Linked DNA regions of Pseudosulfitobacter sp. DSM 107133. Each later gene encodes a partner of the first gene's protein in a complex. Links are inferred from orthologs where the notes say so. Each region holds a gene or a part of one and is shown in the gene's direction. Other genes may lie near its edges.

Evidence for each region.
Region 2: the proteins of DSM107133_RS09410 (region 1) and eno are in contact, whole or in part, in a solved structure (PDB 2FYM), measured with the Escherichia coli proteins. The link is inferred for Pseudosulfitobacter sp. DSM 107133 from one-to-one orthologs.
Region 3: the proteins of DSM107133_RS09410 (region 1) and pnp are in contact, whole or in part, in a cryo-EM structure (PDB 9QH0), measured with the Escherichia coli proteins. The link is inferred for Pseudosulfitobacter sp. DSM 107133 from one-to-one orthologs.

What each region holds. Positions count from the first base shown.
Region 1 is NZ_CP085154.1:1,919,581-1,923,664, forward strand. What follows is about bases 317-3,798. They hold DSM107133_RS09410 (ribonuclease E/G), read left to right. Parts: upstream 317-658; coding sequence 659-3,598; downstream 3,599-3,798. Also shown: DSM107133_RS09405 (sigma-54 dependent transcriptional regulator), read left to right, coding at 1-153; DSM107133_RS09415 (Hint domain-containing protein), read left to right, coding at 3,928-4,084. UniProt on the Escherichia coli protein: Endoribonuclease that plays a central role in RNA processing and decay. Required for the maturation of 5S and 16S rRNAs and the majority of tRNAs. Also involved in the degradation of most mRNAs.
Region 2 is NZ_CP085154.1:1,794,142-1,797,440, reverse strand. What follows is about bases 301-3,299. They hold eno (phosphopyruvate hydratase), read left to right. Parts: upstream 301-1,162; coding sequence 1,163-2,437; downstream 2,438-3,299. Other genes in these bases: DSM107133_RS08805 (histidine kinase N-terminal 7TM domain-containing protein), read right to left, coding at 2,960-3,299; DSM107133_RS08810 (GNAT family N-acetyltransferase), read left to right, coding at 2,438-2,950; DSM107133_RS08820 (DMT family transporter), read left to right, coding at 301-1,166. In the rest of the region: DSM107133_RS08825 (potassium transporter TrkG), read right to left, coding at 1-76; more of DSM107133_RS08820, read left to right, coding at 213-300. UniProt on the Escherichia coli protein: Catalyzes the reversible conversion of 2-phosphoglycerate (2-PG) into phosphoenolpyruvate (PEP). It is essential for the degradation of carbohydrates via glycolysis.
Region 3 is NZ_CP085154.1:280,494-283,686, reverse strand. What follows is about bases 301-3,193. They hold pnp (polyribonucleotide nucleotidyltransferase), read left to right. Parts: upstream 301-627; coding sequence 628-2,760; downstream 2,761-3,193. Other genes in these bases: DSM107133_RS01365 (alkene reductase), read right to left, coding at 2,836-3,193; DSM107133_RS01375 (alanine/glycine:cation symporter family protein), read left to right, coding at 301-358. Also shown: more of DSM107133_RS01375, read left to right, coding at 1-300. UniProt on the Escherichia coli protein: Involved in mRNA degradation. Catalyzes the phosphorolysis of single-stranded polyribonucleotides processively in the 3'- to 5'-direction. Also involved, along with RNase II, in tRNA processing.

The sequences.
Region 1 (4,084 bases):
GAAGCGTTTGAACGGATGCTGATCGACAACACCATGCGCCGCCACAAGGGCTCGATTGCCAGTGTCATGGACGAATTGTGCCTGCCACGGCGGACGTTGAACGAGAAAATGGCCAAATACGGCCTGCAACGGTCCGACTACCTACAGAATTGAGCGACACCGCAGCAATTTCGCGCAGAACGGTTTCAACCAACTGGTGCAGTGGCCCCGCAGGCCGCTGCACCACTGCGTTCGGCCCCCTGAAACGACGATTGCAACGCAGCAGTATCAGTTAGCGATTGTAATAGTGTTGTGAAACGCATTATCTAAAGGGAAGGCTTTTGACGTTATCCACACGTCGAGCCTGAAGAGAGTTTCGCTGTGACAGCGTTTGGTGGCCAAAACGCCCCGACCTGAAACAGACCGATTGGGCCGGAAACGGCTGTGAGATGCCGGCGGTATGAGCTTCATATGCGCAGCTTTTGAATGGATGCGCAGGACGAAATGTCACTGCGTGTCGGAGAAGAAACGCGATGACACGCGCACATGCCATGAGCAGGACAGCAGCAGGCCCGATGGGCCGGTGCTGCCGCGCGTCGCTATTCGCCATAAATAGACACGTCTCCAGAACCGTCGCACCCCCGGGTGGGGCAGCGCTGCGCACGTGCAAACGGACAATATGCCAAAGAAAATGCTTATCGATGCCACCCACGCCGAGGAAACGCGCGTTGTGGTGGTCGACGGAAACAAAGTTGAAGAGTTCGATTTTGAATCTGAAAACAAACGCCAGCTTGCTGGCAACATCTATCTCGCCAAGGTAACGCGGGTTGAACCGTCGCTTCAGGCGGCGTTCGTAGATTACGGCGGCAACCGCCACGGTTTCCTTGCGTTCACGGAAATCCATCCTGATTACTATCAGATCCCCATCGCCGACCGCGAGGCGTTGATGGAGGAAGAACGCGCCTATGCCGAAGCGCAGCGCGCCAAGGATGAAGATGACGACAAGCCCAAGCGGTCTTCGCGCTCGCGTTCGCGCAGCCGGTCGTCAACCAAGGCCGAAGACACCAACAGCGATGATGCGGTGACATCTTCCGATGACGTCGGGGGCATGGAAACCATTGACCTCAGCGACGACGCAGATGCAGTGGACGAAGGCTCGTCGCCAATGGAAACCGTGCGCGAAACGCCGGTGGAAACACCTGCGGCGGACGAAGACCAGTCGCATGATGATGACGACGATAATGCGGGCGACGAAGACACTGCTGCCGATGCCGCCGACAAAGACGACAGCATCGAATCTGTCGCCGACGAAGACGACAGCGAAGACATTCGCCCCGCGCGCAAACCCCGCGCCAAACGCTACAAGATTCAGGAAGTGATCAAGGTTCGCCAGATCCTGCTGGTTCAGGTCGTCAAGGAAGAGCGCGGCAACAAGGGTGCAGCGTTGACCACATACCTGTCGCTGGCCGGTCGCTATTGCGTCCTGATGCCCAACACCGCCCGTGGCGGTGGCATCAGCCGCAAGATCACCAACGCCGTTGACCGCAAGAAGCTGAAAGAGATCGCGAACGAGATCGAAGTGCCCCGTGGCGCCGGTTTGATCGTGCGCACCGCCGGTGCCAAACGCACCAAGGCCGAAATCAAACGCGACTATGAATACCTGCAACGTATGTGGGAGCAGATCCGCGAGCTGACGCTGAAATCCATTGCGCCCGCGAAAATCTACGAAGAGGGCGACCTGATCAAACGCTCGATCCGCGATCTGTACAACCGCGACATCGACGAAGTGTTTGTCGAGGGCGAGCGCGGCTATCGCATCGCCAAGGACTTCATGAAAATGATCATGCCGTCCCATGCCAAGAACGTGAAACGCTACGAAGACAGCCTGCCGCTGTTCGCCCGCTATCAGGTCGAAAGCTATCTGGCGGGCATGTTCAACCCCACGGTTCAACTGCCTTCGGGTGGCTATATCGTGATCGGTGTGACCGAAGCGCTGGTGGCGATTGACGTCAACTCGGGCCGTGCCACCAAGGAAGGCTCGATCGAGCAGACCGCGACCAAGACCAACCTTGAGGCCGCCGCCGAAGTGGCGCGCCAGTTGCGTCTGCGCGACCTTGCGGGGCTGATTGTCATCGACTTTATCGACATGGACGAGCGCAAGAACAATGCCGCCGTCGAAAAGATGATGAAGGACAAGCTGAAGACCGACCGCGCGCGCATTCAGGTGGGCCGCATTTCGGGCTTTGGCCTGATGGAAATGTCGCGCCAGCGTCTGCGCCCCGGCATGATCGAGGCGACAACGCAGCCGTGTCAGGCCTGCCACGGCACCGGTCTGATCCGGTCGGACGACAACCTTGCGCTGTCGATCCTGCGCCAGATCGAGGAAGAGGGCACCCGCCGCCGGTCGCGCGAAGTGCTGGTGAAATGCCCTGTCGGCATCTCGAACTTCCTGATGAACCAGAAACGCGAACATATCGCACAGATCGAAGCGCGCTATGGGCTGTCGGTGCGTATCGAGGGTGATCCGGCGTTGGTCAGCCCTGATTTCAACATCGAAAAGTTCAAGACCGCCACGCGCGTTGTGACTGCCGCCACGCAGGTGGTTTCGGTCGACACATCCATCATGGACCAGATCGACGAGGCGGACGCCCGCGCAGCCGAAGCTGCCGAAGCGGCAGACATCGCAGCCGAAGCGGCACAAGAGGCCAAGGCAGCGCAGCCTGCGCCCCAGTCGCATCCCGCCGCAGAAGTGGGTGAAGACGGCGAGCCCAAACCCAAGCGTCGTCGTCGGCGTCGTCGGCGCAGGAGCAAGTCGTCGACAGGCGAGGACCAGAACGGTGAGAACGGTCGTGATGATGATGACGATCAGGACGAGACGTCCGACGCCGCATCGACGCCCGAGACCAAGGCAGATGCTCCAGAGGAAGGTTCTGCGACAAAGGCCGAGGAGAGTGCCGAGGCCAAGCCGAAATCGACACGCAGCCGGTCGCGTTCTTCCGCGAAGAAGACCGAGACAGCTGCTGACGATAGTGCAGCCGAAGTCCCCGCAGTTGATGCACCCGCAGAGGACGCCGAGGCAGCGGCCAAGCCCAAGGTGACGCGCACACGGTCGACCCGCACGACCGCTGCCAAATCTGCAACCACCGCCAAGGCCAAGACGACAGCCAAGGCGACAACTGCAAAGACCACCAAGGCGAAAGCGGCCGAAACCGAAGTCACCGACGCTGAAACGCCCGCGCCAAAGCCCAAGCGCACGCGGGTTTCGGCCAAGGCCAAGGCAGAAGCCGCTGCCGCCGCAGAGGCAGCAGCCCAGACCGAAGCGCCCGCAGGCGAGGCGACGCCCGAAGCGCCCGCAGTCGCTGAGGCGCCCGTTGCCGAAGCTCCGGCGGCTGTGGCTCCGGTTGCTGAGAGCAAGCCGGCAGTGACTCCAGCGACCGATGCCCCGGCAGTTGATGTTCCGGTCGCCGAAGCGCAGGTTGAACAGCCAGAGGCCAAGGCAGAAGAACCCGCGGCGGCACCTGAACCCACGCCTGCACCCGCAGCCGAGGAACCTGCACCTGCGAACGAAGACACCCCCGCCAAGCCCAAGCGCAAGGGCTGGTGGTCTTTGGGTGGCTAGGCCCAATCCGCTGACATGACAAAAGGGGCGTGGCCACTGGCTGCGCCCCTTTCTTGTTGCGGGGTGCATTTCGACGGCGCGGTTTTCTCCCGCCCTTCGCACCTTTCTACGGGCATGTGATTGAATGTCAGTCAAAAATCCACCGTCACCCGGTGGCTTTCGCGCGTCAGGCTCGCTTGGCTGAATTTCCGGTTGCCCTGCAAATAGCGTGGTCGTATCCATTGAATGTAAGGAAAAGACTTCCTGCTTAAAGGGAGGCGTTGTATCCTTTGAAGGCGCAGTAAAATCCGGCAAGACAAACGTGAACCGGGATTGGCAGGTGGTCGGCTATGGCTGAGCAGACGATCAATATCATCTCTGCAAACAACGTGAGCGTGATACGCGATCACGGGCAGAAACCTATAGACAGCAGTATCCTCAACGAAGCCCAGAACGGCGACGCATTTTCGTGGCGCGTGCCGCATGATCTCAGCTTTACCTTCTCAT
Region 2 (3,299 bases), 130 kb from region 1 along the record:
GCCGTGCGGGAGCTGCCTGCATCAGACCGATCCGACCGCGCAAGGCCAGCCGGATCACATTTCGTTTGATACCCACCACAGATGCCTTTTTGCGGTTTCCATCCAGAACGCTGCGTGGCGACGGCAGGTTCAGCTGATCCTGTCTGTTTTGCGCCTTGCAACTGCAACCGATTATCCCCATCCCCACGACAACACAAGAATGGGGTCGGACGTTGGACAATTTACGCGGTGCGTTGATCATGGTTCTGGCCATGCTGGGCTTTGCCATCGAAGACAGTTTTATCAAGCTTTTGTCGCTCGATATACCCGTGGGACAGATACTTGGCCTGCTGGGAATCGGCGGCGCGGCGATCTTTGCCGTCATGGTGCGCGCGCAGGATCAGGCGCTGTTTCCACGCACTGCATTGTCCGGCACGGTGCTGTTGCGCAACGCCGGAGAGCTGTTCGGCACGCTGGGTTTCGTTACCGCAATCGCGCTGATTCCCCTGTCCACGGCCTCGGCCATCTTGCAGGCCACGCCGCTGGTGGTCACGTTGGGGGCCGCCCTGTTTCTGGGGGATCCGGTGGGCTGGCGGCGCTGGACCGCGATCCTTGTCGGCTTTGCCGGCGTACTGTTGGTGATCCGCCCGGGTTTTGACGGCTTTGACATCCTGTCGCTGTTTGCCTTGCAGGGGGTCATAGGTCTGGCCATCCGCGATCTGGCGACACGGCGTGTGCCTGCAACAACTTCGTCCATGCAGTTGAGTTTTCTGGCCTTTCTTACGCTGGTGCCCACCGGGGCCGTTCTGTTGGTGGTCAGCGGCACGCCCCTGGTCCGCCCCGAACCGATGCACTGGTTGTTAATGGGGGGCGCCGTGGCCTTTGGCGTGGTGTCCTATTACGGGATCGTCGCGGCCATGCGCATCGGCGAGATCAGCTTTGTCACCCCGTTCCGCTATTCGCGGCTGGTGTTCGCGCTGTTCATCAGCCTGTTGGCATTTAACGAAAGCGTTGATTTGCTGACCTATGTGGGGGCTGCGATCATCGTGGCCTCGGGTGTTTATACGGTCTGGCGCGAACGCCGCATGGGCCGCAAAACCGCTGCGGGGCCGATCACACCCCTTCCCCTGCGCATCGACCCAAGTTATGAGGCTGGCGAGCCCAGCACAAAGGACATTTCCCAATGAGCACCATCATAGACATTCACGCCCGCGAAATCCTCGACAGCCGTGGCAACCCCACCGTCGAAGTCGATGTGATCCTGGAAGACGGCACAATGGGGCGCGCAGCCGTGCCATCGGGTGCCTCGACAGGCGCCTATGAAGCGGTCGAAAAGCGCGATGGTGACAAAGCCCGTTACATGGGCAAGGGCGTGCTGGAAGCCTGCGCGGCCGTCAACGGCGAGATCGCCGAGGCGCTGGTGGGCATTGATGCCACCGAGCAGGTCGAGATCGACGAGATCATGATCGAACTGGACGGCACCGAAAACAAAAGCCGTCTGGGCGCGAATGCCATTCTGGGCGTGTCACTGGCCGCTGCCAAAGCGGCTGCCGATTATTGTTCGCAACCGCTGTACCGCTATGTCGGCGGCACCTCGGCGCGCGTGCTGCCGGTGCCGATGATGAACATCATCAATGGCGGCGAACATGCCGACAACCCCATCGACATTCAGGAATTCATGATCATGCCGGTGTCGGCCACCAACATCCGCGAAGCGGTGCGCATGGGGTCCGAAGTGTTCCACACCCTGAAAAAAGAACTGTCCGCCGTGGGCCTGTCCACCGGCATCGGCGACGAAGGCGGCTTTGCGCCCAACATCAGCTCATCACGCGACGCGCTGGATTTTATCCTCAAGTCGATTGAAAAAGCAGGCTACAAGCCCGGCGAAGACATCTATCTGGCGCTGGATTGTGCGGCGACCGAATATTACCGCGATGGCAAATACGAACTGTCCGGCGAAGGCAAATCGCTGACCTCGGACGAAAACGTGGCCTATCTGGCAGCGCTGGTGAACGATTACCCGATCATCTCGATCGAGGACGGCATGTCCGAAGACGACTGGGACGGCTGGAAGGCCCTGACCGAAGTGCTGGGCGACAAGGTGCAGCTGGTGGGTGACGATCTGTTCGTGACCAACCCCGTGCGTCTGGCCGACGGCATCGCGCGCGGTTGCGCGAACTCGATGCTGGTCAAGGTCAACCAGATCGGCAGCCTGACCGAAACGCTGAAAGCCGTCGATATGGCGCACCGTGCGGGCTATACCAACGTGATGTCGCACCGCTCGGGCGAGACCGAGGATGCCACCATTGCCGACCTTGCTGTTGCCACCAACTGCGGCCAGATCAAGACCGGTTCGCTGGCACGGTCCGACCGGCTGGCAAAATACAACCAGCTGATCCGCATCGAGGAAGCGCTGGGCGAGACCGCCGAATTCGCGGGCCGCAGCATCCTGCGCTGAATGCCCCTGACGATCCGCCCCGCCCGGTTCCCGGACGATGCACAGGCGCTGGCGCGCCTGTGCTGGGGCTATCGCGATCTGCTGGCGGCGCGCTGTGCCGCGACGCCGGCAATTGTCGACACCTACTATTCCCATGACAGCTATGGCGCGCTGATCGACGATCTGCCGCGCATTCATGCCCGTCCTGCGGGCAACATCCTGCTGGCCGATCTGGACGGCACGGTCGTGGGCTGTGCGATGTATTACCCGCTGACCCTGCCCGCCACCTGCGAGATCAAACGTGTCTTTGTCAGCGACAGCGCGCGCGGGCATGGCGCAGGCAAGGCATTGATGCGCGCCGCAATGCAGCGCGCCCGCGCCGATGGATACGACCGCATGGTGCTGGACACGATGTATCTGCTGACCGAAGCCATTGCACTGTACGAGGCGCTGGGCTTTGCCCCCTGTGCGCCGTTCTATGACCCCGATCCCGCATTTGCGCCGATCCTGCGGTTCTACGATCACCCGCTTTAGACTGCTGCCCTAGCGCTCAGTCGCTTGGTGCGTTGGGATCGTAATCGTGAAGGTGGTGCCGACGCCCAGCTCACTGACATAATGAATGCTCCCGCCGTGACGCAGCATCAACTGCTTCGAAATGTGCATACCCAAACCGCTGCCGTAGACCTTTTTCGTATCTGTGGCGTCCACTTGGGTAAACCGGCCGAACACCATCTCCTCGGAGCCCGCCGGAATGCCCGCACCGCTGTCCTTGATCGAGACATAGGCCATGCCCGCTTCGACTGACAGGTTTACCTCGACGAAGCTGTTCGGGTTCGAGAACTTCACCGCATTGGACAAAACGTTCACGATCACTTGTTGCAAA
Region 3 (3,193 bases), 1.6 Mb from region 1 along the record:
GACATCGGCGGCCTTTGCGTCGGGCATCAGCTGGTTCCCCTATGTTCTGGCGGTTGCGGTGATCCTGTTCGCCTTCTCCACCATGATCTCGTGGTCGTATTACGGGCTGAAGGCGTGGACCTATCTGTTTGGCGAAGGCAAGACATCCGAGCTGACCTTCAAGCTGATCTTCTGCGTGTTCATCGTGATCGGTGCGGCGGCCAGCCTGGGCCCTGTCATCGACTTTTCGGACGCGGCGATCTTTGCCATGGCGGTGGTCAACATCTTTGCGCTGTACTTCCTGATGCGGATCGTGCGGGCCGAGTTGAACTCTTATGCCAGCCGCCTGAAATCGGGCGTGATTGCCAAGTTCCACTAAACGCAGTTCTCGTGCAGACGGCGCACCTGCCGTCTGCCCCGTGAACACCGCAACCGCGCCCTGCAATCCGGGGCGCGGTTGTTTCGTTTTGGACGGCACAGGCCACGTTGCGCCATAGCAGCAAAGGCTTTCCATATAGGGCAAAACACTGTATGCCCCGCCAATCTGAGATCGGCGCCCGGACTCCAGCGCCCGAAAAGAAGATACCGGAGTCAGGGGCAATACGGCCCCTAAGCAAATGGCCGATGTGGCCAACCTGAGGAACGTAGATGTTTAACGTAACGACGAAATCAATGCAGTGGGGCGAAGAAACGCTGACACTGGAAACCGGAAAAGTGGCCCGTCAGGCGGACGGGTCGGTGATCGCCACGCTGGGCGAGACTTCGGTCATGGCAAACGTAACCTTTGCCAAGAAACAAAAACCCGGTCAGGACTTTTTCCCGCTGACCGTCCACTACCAGGAAAAATACTATGCTGCGGGCAAAGTGCCCGGCGGCTTTTTCAAACGTGAGGCCCGCCCCACCGAGAAAGAAACCCTGACCGCGCGTCTGATCGACCGTCCGATCCGCCCGCTGTTCGTCCCCGGCTTCAAAAACGAAGTTCTGGTGATGTGTACCGTTCTGTCGCACGACCTGGTCAACGACCCGGACATGGTTGCGATGATCGCCGCAAGCGCCGCGCTGACCATTTCGGGCGCGCCTTTCATGGGCCCGATCGCCGGTTGCCGCGTGGGCTTTGAAGGTGGCGATTACGTCCTGAACCCCACAGTCGACGACATGCAGGACCTGCGTCTGAACCCCGAACAACGTCTTGATCTGGTTGTTGCCGGCACCAAAGACGCCGTGATGATGGTTGAATCCGAAGCTTACGAACTGTCGGAAGCCGAAATGCTGGGTGCGGTGAAATTCGCCCACGAGCAGATCCAGCCGGTCATCGACCTGATTATCGAACTGGCTGAAAGCGCGGCCAAAGAGCCGTTCGATTTCCAACCTGCCGATTATTCCGAGCTGTCCGCAGCCGTGAAAGCCGCAGGCGAGACCGAGATGCGCGCCGCTTTTGCGATCAGCGACAAGCAAGAGCGTACAACAGCCGTTGCCGCCGCCCGCGAGACCATCATGGCCGCGCTGTCGGACGAGCAAAAAGAAGATGCGAACCTTGGGTCCGCTCTGAAAAAGCTGGAAGCGTCCATCCTGCGCGGTGACGTTGTGAAAACCGGCAAGCGTATCGACGGCCGTCAAACCGACGAGATCCGCGACATCGTGTGCGAAACCGGCTTTTTGCCGCGGACCCACGGTTCGGCTCTGTTCACCCGTGGTGAAACACAGGGTCTGGTCGTGACCACGCTGGGCACCGGCGACGACGAACAATTCATCGACGCGCTGCACGGCAACTTCAAATCCAACTTCCTGCTGCACTACAACTTCCCTCCCTATTCGGTTGGTGAAGTGGGTCGTGTCGCAGGTCCGGGCCGCCGCGAGATCGGCCACGGCAAGCTGGCATGGCGTGCGTTGCAGGCGGTTCTGCCCGCATCCACCGACTTCCCCTATACCATCCGTGTTGTGTCCGAGATCACTGAATCGAACGGCTCCAGCTCGATGGCCTCTGTCTGCGGCGGTTCGCTGTCGATGATGGACGCGGGCGTTCCGCTGAAATCGGCCGTGGCCGGTGTTGCGATGGGTCTGATCCTGGAAGAAGACGGATCATATGCGATCCTGTCGGACATCCTGGGTGACGAAGACCACCTGGGCGACATGGATTTCAAAGTGGCAGGCACCGAAAACGGGATCACCTCGCTGCAAATGGACATCAAGATCGCAGGCATCACGCCCGAGATCATGGAAAAAGCGCTGGCTCAGGCCAAAGCGGGCCGGATGCACATTCTGGGCGAGATGAACAAAGCACTGACCGGCGCGTCGGACTTCTCGGTGCACGCACCGCGCATCGAAACCATGCAGGTGCCTACGGATAAAATCCGCGAAGTCATCGGTTCGGGCGGTAAAGTGATCCGTGAAATCGTCGAAGTGTCGGGCGCCAAGGTCGACATCAACGACGACGGCATCATCAAGATTGCGTCGCCCAACGGCGAAGCGATCAAGAAAGCCTATGACATGATCTGGTCGATCGTGGCCGAGCCGGAAGAAGGTGCCGTTTACACCGGGACCGTTGTGAAAATCGTCGATTTCGGCGCTTTCGTGAACTTCTTTGGCAAGCGCGATGGTCTGGTGCACGTCAGCCAGATCGAAAACCGCCGCCTGAACCATCCGTCGGATGTGCTGAAGGAAGGCCAGGAGGTCAAAGTGAAGCTTTTGGGCTTTGATGACCGTGGCAAGGTGCGCCTGTCGATGAAAGTCGTCGATCAGGAAACCGGCGAAGAAATCAAGAAAGAAGAAGACGCCGAATAAGGCGCTTCGTTCTTTGTGAAAATACCAAAAGGCCCCGGTAGCGAAACCGGGGCCTTTTTTCATTTGTGGTTCGTGTTACTCGGCGGCTTGGGCCGTGTCGTTCAGGGTGGGATAGTCGGTATAGCCTTTGGCCCCTCCGCCATAGAATGTATCCGGGTTTGGCTGGTTATACGGGCCATCCCTGGAAATGCGTTTGGTCAGATCGGGGTTGGCGATATACATCCGGCCAAAAGCCACCGCATCCGCGCGGCCCTCGTTGATCCACTGCGCCGCCTCGGCGGGTTCAAAGCCGCCGTTGACGATGAATGGACCGTCGAACGCCTTGCGCATGGCATCTACGATCTTGGTATTCTCGGGTTCCCCCGAGCGGACGACGTGCAGATAGGCCAGCCCCTTGCCCGACAGCGCCTTGGCGGCGGCGACGTAGGTCTCC